Linked DNA regions of Magnetospirillum sp. XM-1. The protein of the gene in region 2 interacts with the protein of the main gene of each other region in a pairwise test. Links are inferred from orthologs where the notes say so. Each region holds a gene or a part of one and is shown on either strand. Other genes may lie near its edges. The genes, in order: XM1_RS22525 and recJ.

What was found.
Region 1: the proteins of recJ (region 2) and XM1_RS22525 interact in binary tests that used the Escherichia coli proteins (3 or more experiments, as listed by UniProt). The link is inferred for Magnetospirillum sp. XM-1 from one-to-one orthologs.

What each region holds. Positions count from the first base shown.
Region 1 is NZ_LN997849.1:79,260-82,469, reverse strand. The notes cover bases 174-3,071. They hold XM1_RS22525 (DNA topoisomerase), read right to left. Parts: upstream 2,734-3,071; coding sequence 613-2,733; downstream 174-612. Other genes in these bases: XM1_RS24625 (hypothetical protein), read right to left, coding at 2,789-3,071; XM1_RS22530 (hypothetical protein), read left to right, coding at 335-616; XM1_RS22535 (hypothetical protein), read left to right, coding at 174-270. Outside these bases: more of XM1_RS22535, read left to right, coding at 1-173; more of XM1_RS24625, read right to left, coding at 3,072-3,210.
Region 2 is NZ_LN997848.1:1,580,179-1,583,490, reverse strand. Bases 55-3,054 are described here. They hold recJ (single-stranded-DNA-specific exonuclease RecJ), read left to right. Parts: upstream 55-666; coding sequence 667-2,442; downstream 2,443-3,054. Other genes in these bases: XM1_RS07415 (PAS domain S-box protein), read left to right, coding at 3,031-3,054; glpX (class II fructose-bisphosphatase), read left to right, coding at 55-670. In the rest of the region: more of glpX, read left to right, coding at 1-54; more of XM1_RS07415, read left to right, coding at 3,055-3,312. UniProt on the Escherichia coli protein: Single-stranded-DNA-specific exonuclease.

The DNA.
Region 1 (3,210 bases), on a different replicon or contig from region 2:
GCCTACCGCGACGCCCGCCATGAAGCCCGATCCGTCATGCACGGCCCGCTGGTCGGGTGCATCCGCGACATCGCCGCTTCGGCAGCGCTCTACGGCAGCCCCCTCGCCTTCCGCATCGCCACCCGTCTCCGCGGCGTGGCCGAGGATTCCTCCATCCCCAGCCAAGCGGATCTCGATGCGATGGGGATGATGCTCGCCGATCTCCACCAGGCCATCGACGGAGGATGCGGGGCCGAACGGCTCGAAGGCCGCTACATGGCTGCCGCCTAGGCCTGTCCCGAAGGCCGCTTCCGCCCTATGTCTACTGGGTAGAGACGAAGCTCGGGAGAGGGCCATGGACACCGCGCAGGGCATGATCGGCGCGAAGGCGGCAACCGCCAGGAAGAAGCCGATGGATTCCGCCGCCTACCTCCGCCACTACCGGCGCCTCCTCGAAGGCCGGGCGCCGAACCGCCGCATCGCCTGCCCCGAGCTGCTCGCCAGGATCCGGGAACACATCGAGTCCGTCGAGCCGCACCTCAAGGAAGAGGATCGGCGGTTCGCGTTCTCCACCATCGCCGCCTCCATCGTCCTGTGCTGGGATGGACCGGTCACGCTCGATCCGCCCACGGACTAGGCCGCCAGGAAGCCCGCGTTCCTGAACGGATCAAGGGCGGCCCCGGCCGGGACATACCACGTCCGCCGATCCGCATCCCACCGGGCCCCCAGGGCCTTCGCCTTGTCCTTGTCGGCGAACGCCACCCGCAGATCGGTCCGCCCGGCGGCAGGAGCCGCGGAAGGCGTTCCGGAGGCCGTGGAGGCCGGTTGAGGTGTCTTCGCTGGCGCTGGCCGTCCGCTGGCCTTCCCGCGCCCGCGCGGGGCCTTGGCGGAGACCGGCGTGGGATTGGCCTCGGCGCTGATCCTCTCGGACCACGGCACCGACAGGGCGTCGAGCACGGCGATGTCGGACCGCAGCTTGGCCACGATGCCGTCGAGGAACGGCTTGATCTGCCCCTTCCCCTCCGCGATGGCTTCCAGCTCGTCCTCCCAGAGGGCCGTGGTGACGGGATCCGCCCAGGCGGGGATGTGCTTCTCGACGGCGCCGATCAGCGCCGTGGCCACGCCGGACGGGCGCAGGCGACCCTTCTCCCTCACGATGTGCCCGCGCTTCTTCAGCTCGGCGATCATCGGGCTCCGCGTCGCGTCGGTGCCCAGTCCTGAGGTGGCCCGCAATCTGGACTTCGCCGCCGGGTCGGTCACGAAGCGGGCGATGTTCTTCATCGCGTCGATGAGCTGCCCCTCGGTGAAGCGGGAGGGCGGCCGCGTCGTCTTCTCCTCGACGGCGGCGCTCTTCCCGGTGCCCTGCGTCCCATCCGGAATCTTCGGCAGCGGGCGGGCGGCTTCGTCGTCCCCGTCCTCCTCCGGCCCGCCGGCGTCGAAGGCCTCCTTCCAGCCCGCCCGCGTCGGCACCCGGCCCCGGGCGACGAAGGCGTGCGCCCCGGGCATCCAGGTGAGCGTGGTGCTGATGTACTCGTGATCCGGCAGGTGCGCGGCGAGGAAGCGCCGGGCCACCAGCAGGAACAGCTCCCGCTCGTCCCCCGTCAGTCCGCTCGGATCGGTGCCGGTCAGGGTGATCGCGTGGTGGCTCTTCAGCTTGGAGGAGTCGTAGTGCGAACCGGTCCGCAGGACGGGCGCCGCCGCGGCGCGGCCGGCGACCGCCGCCAGCTCGGGCATTCCGGCCAGCAGGCCCAGCAGCGCCGGAGCATCGGCGGCGAACTCGTCCGGAAGATGGGCGCAGTCCGTCCTGGGATAGGTCAGCACCTTCTTCTCGTCGTAGAGCGCCTGGGCGACCTTCAGCGTGCGGTCGGCGTCGAAGCCGAGCAGCCGGTCGGCATCCATCTGCAGGGAGGAGAGCGCGTAGAAGGCCGGCGGCGGCGCCGACTTCGCCTCCTCCTTCGACCGGATGGGGGCGACGGCCCCGGCCACGGAAGCGGCGATCGCCTGGGCATCGGCCCGGACCACCAGCCGCTCCTCGGCGGGCGGCGCGTAGCGCATCTCGACGGGGCCGATGCCCGACGCCTCGACCACCGCCCGGATCTCGAAGTAGGACTGCTGGACGAAGGAGGCGATCTCCCGTTCGCGGCGCACCAGCAGGGCGAGGGTCGGCGTCTGCACCCGGCCGACGTTCAGGCAGGTCTTCCGCCCGGCCAGCCGCCGCGACAGACCACGGGTGAGGTTCATCCCGATCAGCCAGTCCGCCTGCGAGCGGGCCAGGGCCGCATCCGCCAGCGGCGCCGTCTTCGTCCCCGGCAGGAGCGCCGCCAGAGCCTTCGTGATGATCGGCTTGGTGAGGGCTGGAAGCCACGCCCGTTCGACGGGACCGCTCCACCGCAGCTCCCGCAGGATCTCGCGGCCGATCAGCTCGCCCTCGCGATCCGGGTCCGTGCACAGGACGACGCGGGAGGCGCCGGCCAGCAGCCCCCGGATGACCTTGAGCTGGCCCGCAGCCCGGGAATCCCGCGGACGATGGCGGAACGGGGCCGGGACGATCGGGAGGACGCTGTCCTGCCAGGACGAATAGGCCGGGTCGTAGTCCTCGGGATACAGCAGCGCCAGCAGATGGCCGGACGCGAAGGTGACCGCGTCCCCGCCCTTCACTTCGAACCAGCCGTCATGGCGGCGCACGACGCCCAGCACCCCGGCGATGTCCGAGGCCTGGTTGTACTTCTCGCAGAGATAGACGTTGGCCGGCATGGCGATTCTCCCTCCTGGTTCCCCAGAAGGTGAGATCGCCGCGGGCCGGGAGGACTCAGGGAACGGGTCGCGCCAGCATGTCCAGCGACGCCTTCCGCCAGGCGAAGGCCGGCCATCCCTCCCTCGCCTTCTGGAATTCGGCCTTCCAGCCCGGCTCATGCCCGCCAAGCCATGCCAGGACAGGATCATCGTCGGCGACGCACCCGCCGATGAAGGACAGCTCGGCATCGCTCGCGCCCGAAGCCTCCCCGTTCCGGACGGAATCCCACAGGCTGCGCCACGCGGCGGCGCGCTTGCCGGGATTCGGCTCCCGCATGGCTCCGGCAACGGACATGTTCCATGTCGAGGGGCCGATGGCGGAGCCGCGATCCCCGGCGTATTCGGCGAAGAGCATCACGCCATGGCGGAGCAGCTCGAAGGCGAAGCCGGAAACGGCGGAAAGGACGGGTGGCGACTCCAGATCCGCCGAGATGAGCG
Region 2 (3,312 bases):
CGCCCTGTCGGTAGTGGCCATGACCGAGGAAGGCAGCTTCCTCAAGGTGCCACAGCACTCCTACATGGAAAAGATCGTGGTCGGCGCCGGCCTGCCCGCCGGCCTGCTGGACCTGGATTCCACGCCCGAGGAGAACCTGTCGCGGCTGGCCGAGGCCAAGGGCCTGACCATCTCGGAACTGACCGTCAGCGTTCTCGACCGCCCCCGCCACGCAGAGCTGATCGAGCGCCTCTACGCCGCCGGCGTGCGGGTCACCCTGTTCGATGACGGCGACGTGTCCGGCGCGCTGGCCGCCGGCCTGCCCGGCTCGGGCGTCGACGTCTACATGGGCTCGGGCGGGGCCGCCCAGGGCGTGCTGGCCGCCGCCGGGCTGAAATGCCTGGGCGCCCAGATGCAGTGCCGCCTGCTGTGCCGCTCGGAAGCCGATCACGCCGCCGCCCGCCGGGTCGGCATCGGCGACACGCGGCGCAAGTGGAACATCGACGACATGGTGCGCGGCGAAGTGATGTTCGCCGCCACCGGCATCACCGACGGCCATGTGCTGAAGGGCGCCCGCCTGTTCCCCGGCAACCGGGCGGAAAGCCATTCCCTGGTCATGCGCTCGGCCACCGGCACCATCCGCCACTTAAGCGTCCAGCACGACCTCAGCCGGAGCCATCTGCCCGCATGAGCCATACCCAGCCCGCCTTCCTGGGGGTGGAGCGCTCGCTGTCCGGGCGGCGCTGGCTGGCGCGGCCCGGCGACGAACGCCTCGCCCTGGCGCTGTCCCAGCGCCTCGGCCTGCCGGAACTGGTGGGCCGCGTCCTGGCGTCGCGCGGCGTGGGCCTGGACGAAGCCGAGCGCTTCCTCAACCCGACGCTCAAGGACCTCCTGCCCGATCCCGGCCATCTGAAGGGCATGGAGCAGGCGGTGGAGCGGCTGGTCCGGGCGGTGACCCGGGCCGAGACCATCGGCATCTTCGGCGATTACGACGTGGACGGCGCCACCTCGTCGGCGCTGCTCAAAAACGCCATGGACGGCATGGGCGCCCGCACGCGGGTCTACATCCCCGACCGCATCAAGGAGGGCTACGGCCCCAACGCCCCCGCTTTGCTCCGCCTCAAGGACGAGGGGGTCGGCGTGGTGGTCACGGTGGATTGCGGCACCACCGCCTTCGACGCCCTGGAGACCGCGACCCAGGCCGGCCTCGACATGATCGTCGTCGATCACCATGTGGGAGAGACGGCGTTGCCCGCCGCCCTGGCGGTGATCAACCCCAACCGCCTGGACGAGACCAGCCCCCATGGACACATGGCGGCGGTGGGCGTCGCCTTCCTGCTGGCGGTGGGGCTCAACCGCGGCCTCAAGCAGGCCGGCTGGTACGCGTCGCGCCCCGCCCCCGACCTGATGCGCTGGCTCGACCTGGTGGCGCTGGGCACCGTCTGCGACGTGGTGCCCCTGGTGGGCGTCAACCGCGCCCTGGTGGTCCAGGGACTCAAGGTGATGGCACGGCGGGGCAATGTGGGCCTCGCCGCCCTGGCCGACGTGGCCGGGGTCAAGGAGCGCCCCGATTCCTATACGCTCGGCTACGTGCTGGGGCCGCGGGTCAATGCCGGCGGCCGGGTGGGCGAGGCCGAGCTGGGCACCCGGCTGATGTCCACCGACAATCCGGCCGAGGCCGCCGAGATCGCCCGCCAGCTGGACGGCTACAACAAGGACCGCCAGGAGATCGAGGCCGCCGTGCTGTACGACGCCATCGAACAGGTGGAAGGCCGCCCCGACGACGGCCGTCCCCTTCTGATCGCGGCGGGCGAGAACTGGCATCCCGGCGTCATCGGCATCGTCGCCGGCCGGCTCAAGGAGCGCTATGGCCGCGTCGCGTGTGTGGTGGCGCTGGAAGGCGACCAGGGCAAGGGCTCGGGCCGCTCGGTGTCCGGCCTCGATCTGGGCTCGGCCATCATCGCGGCGCGCCAGGCCGGGCTGCTTCGGGCCGGCGGCGGCCACGCCATGGCGGCCGGCTTCACCGTGGCCTGCGACAAGCTGGACGCGCTGTCCGACTTCCTGGCCGAACGCCTCCAGGCCCAGTTGGAAGGCGAGCTGGTGCCGCTGCTGGAACTGGACGGCGCGCTCGACGCCGGCGCGGCAGGCATCGAACTGGTGGAAACCCTCTCCCAGGTCGGCCCCTTCGGCTCGGGCAACCCGGAACCGCGCTTCGCCATCTCGGGCGCCCGCATCGCCAGGGCCGATGTGGTGGGCTCGGGCCATGTGCGCCTGATGCTGGCCGGCGCCGGCGGCAAGCGCCTGAAGGCCATCGCCTTCCGCGCCGCCGATTCCGAGATGGGCCACGCCCTGCTGTCCTCGGCGGGCGCCGCCTTCCACCTAGCCGGAACCCTGCGCGTCGACACCTGGCAGGGCAATTCGTCGGTCCAATTGATCGTCGACGACGCGGCAATCGCACGCTGATACGAAAAAGTCCGAATACGGCCTTGATTTTCCCCGCCGGGGCGGCTATCAAGTCGCCCTCGCGCCTCGACGTCCCCTTCGTCTAGAGGCCTAGGACACCGCCCTTTCACGGCGGCGACACGGGTTCGAATCCCGTAGGGGACGCCACGCGAATTTCTCAGCGAGCCAAGAACTGCCAAGAGCGGTTCTACGTCCAGGTTGGGCCCTCCGGCGGTCCGCTCCGACGGTCCCTGGCAAACTCGCGAGAACGATCCAGCCTCCCACCATAGCGCTCCGCCCGGCCCGGATTACGGCGAGGTGAGCATTCGCGAGCGTTTACAAGGGCCTTGAGCCCCAATCGGAACGGCGGACAGGCATCGCCCAAGAGTTGATTCAGCCCTGGGGCTGAGGCATCATTCACAATCCAGACATGATACGCGGCAAATTCATTTACCACCATCTGTTGTCGCGTTTATATTCCTTTGGTATTAATACGATGATTGCGAGGTCTGCGACTTAGGATAGGAGCGCCTGGGTCCAGACTCCGCTCCGAACCAAAGGAGCCAGCCAGGGATGGCTTGCCTCATGCGAAGTATGTGAGATGCCGTCATGATGCCCTCTCGTACCCGCTTCGTGGTCGTCACGGTCCTGGCTTACGCAATCGGGGCGTCGGTTTGGATTCTCGTGTCGGACTCGGTCATGGCGCTGTTGCTGGACCCCGAGACCATGACCCGATTCGCCAAGATCAAGGGCCTGGCCTTCGTCACCGTTACCGCGGCTCTTCTTGGCATGGCCATGTTCCGCATTCCCGCCAGGGGGATGAATACGGACGGTGCGCCGCACATATCCTCCTTGTCTTCGACCGTCGGTGGAATGGTCAAGGGAATGAGG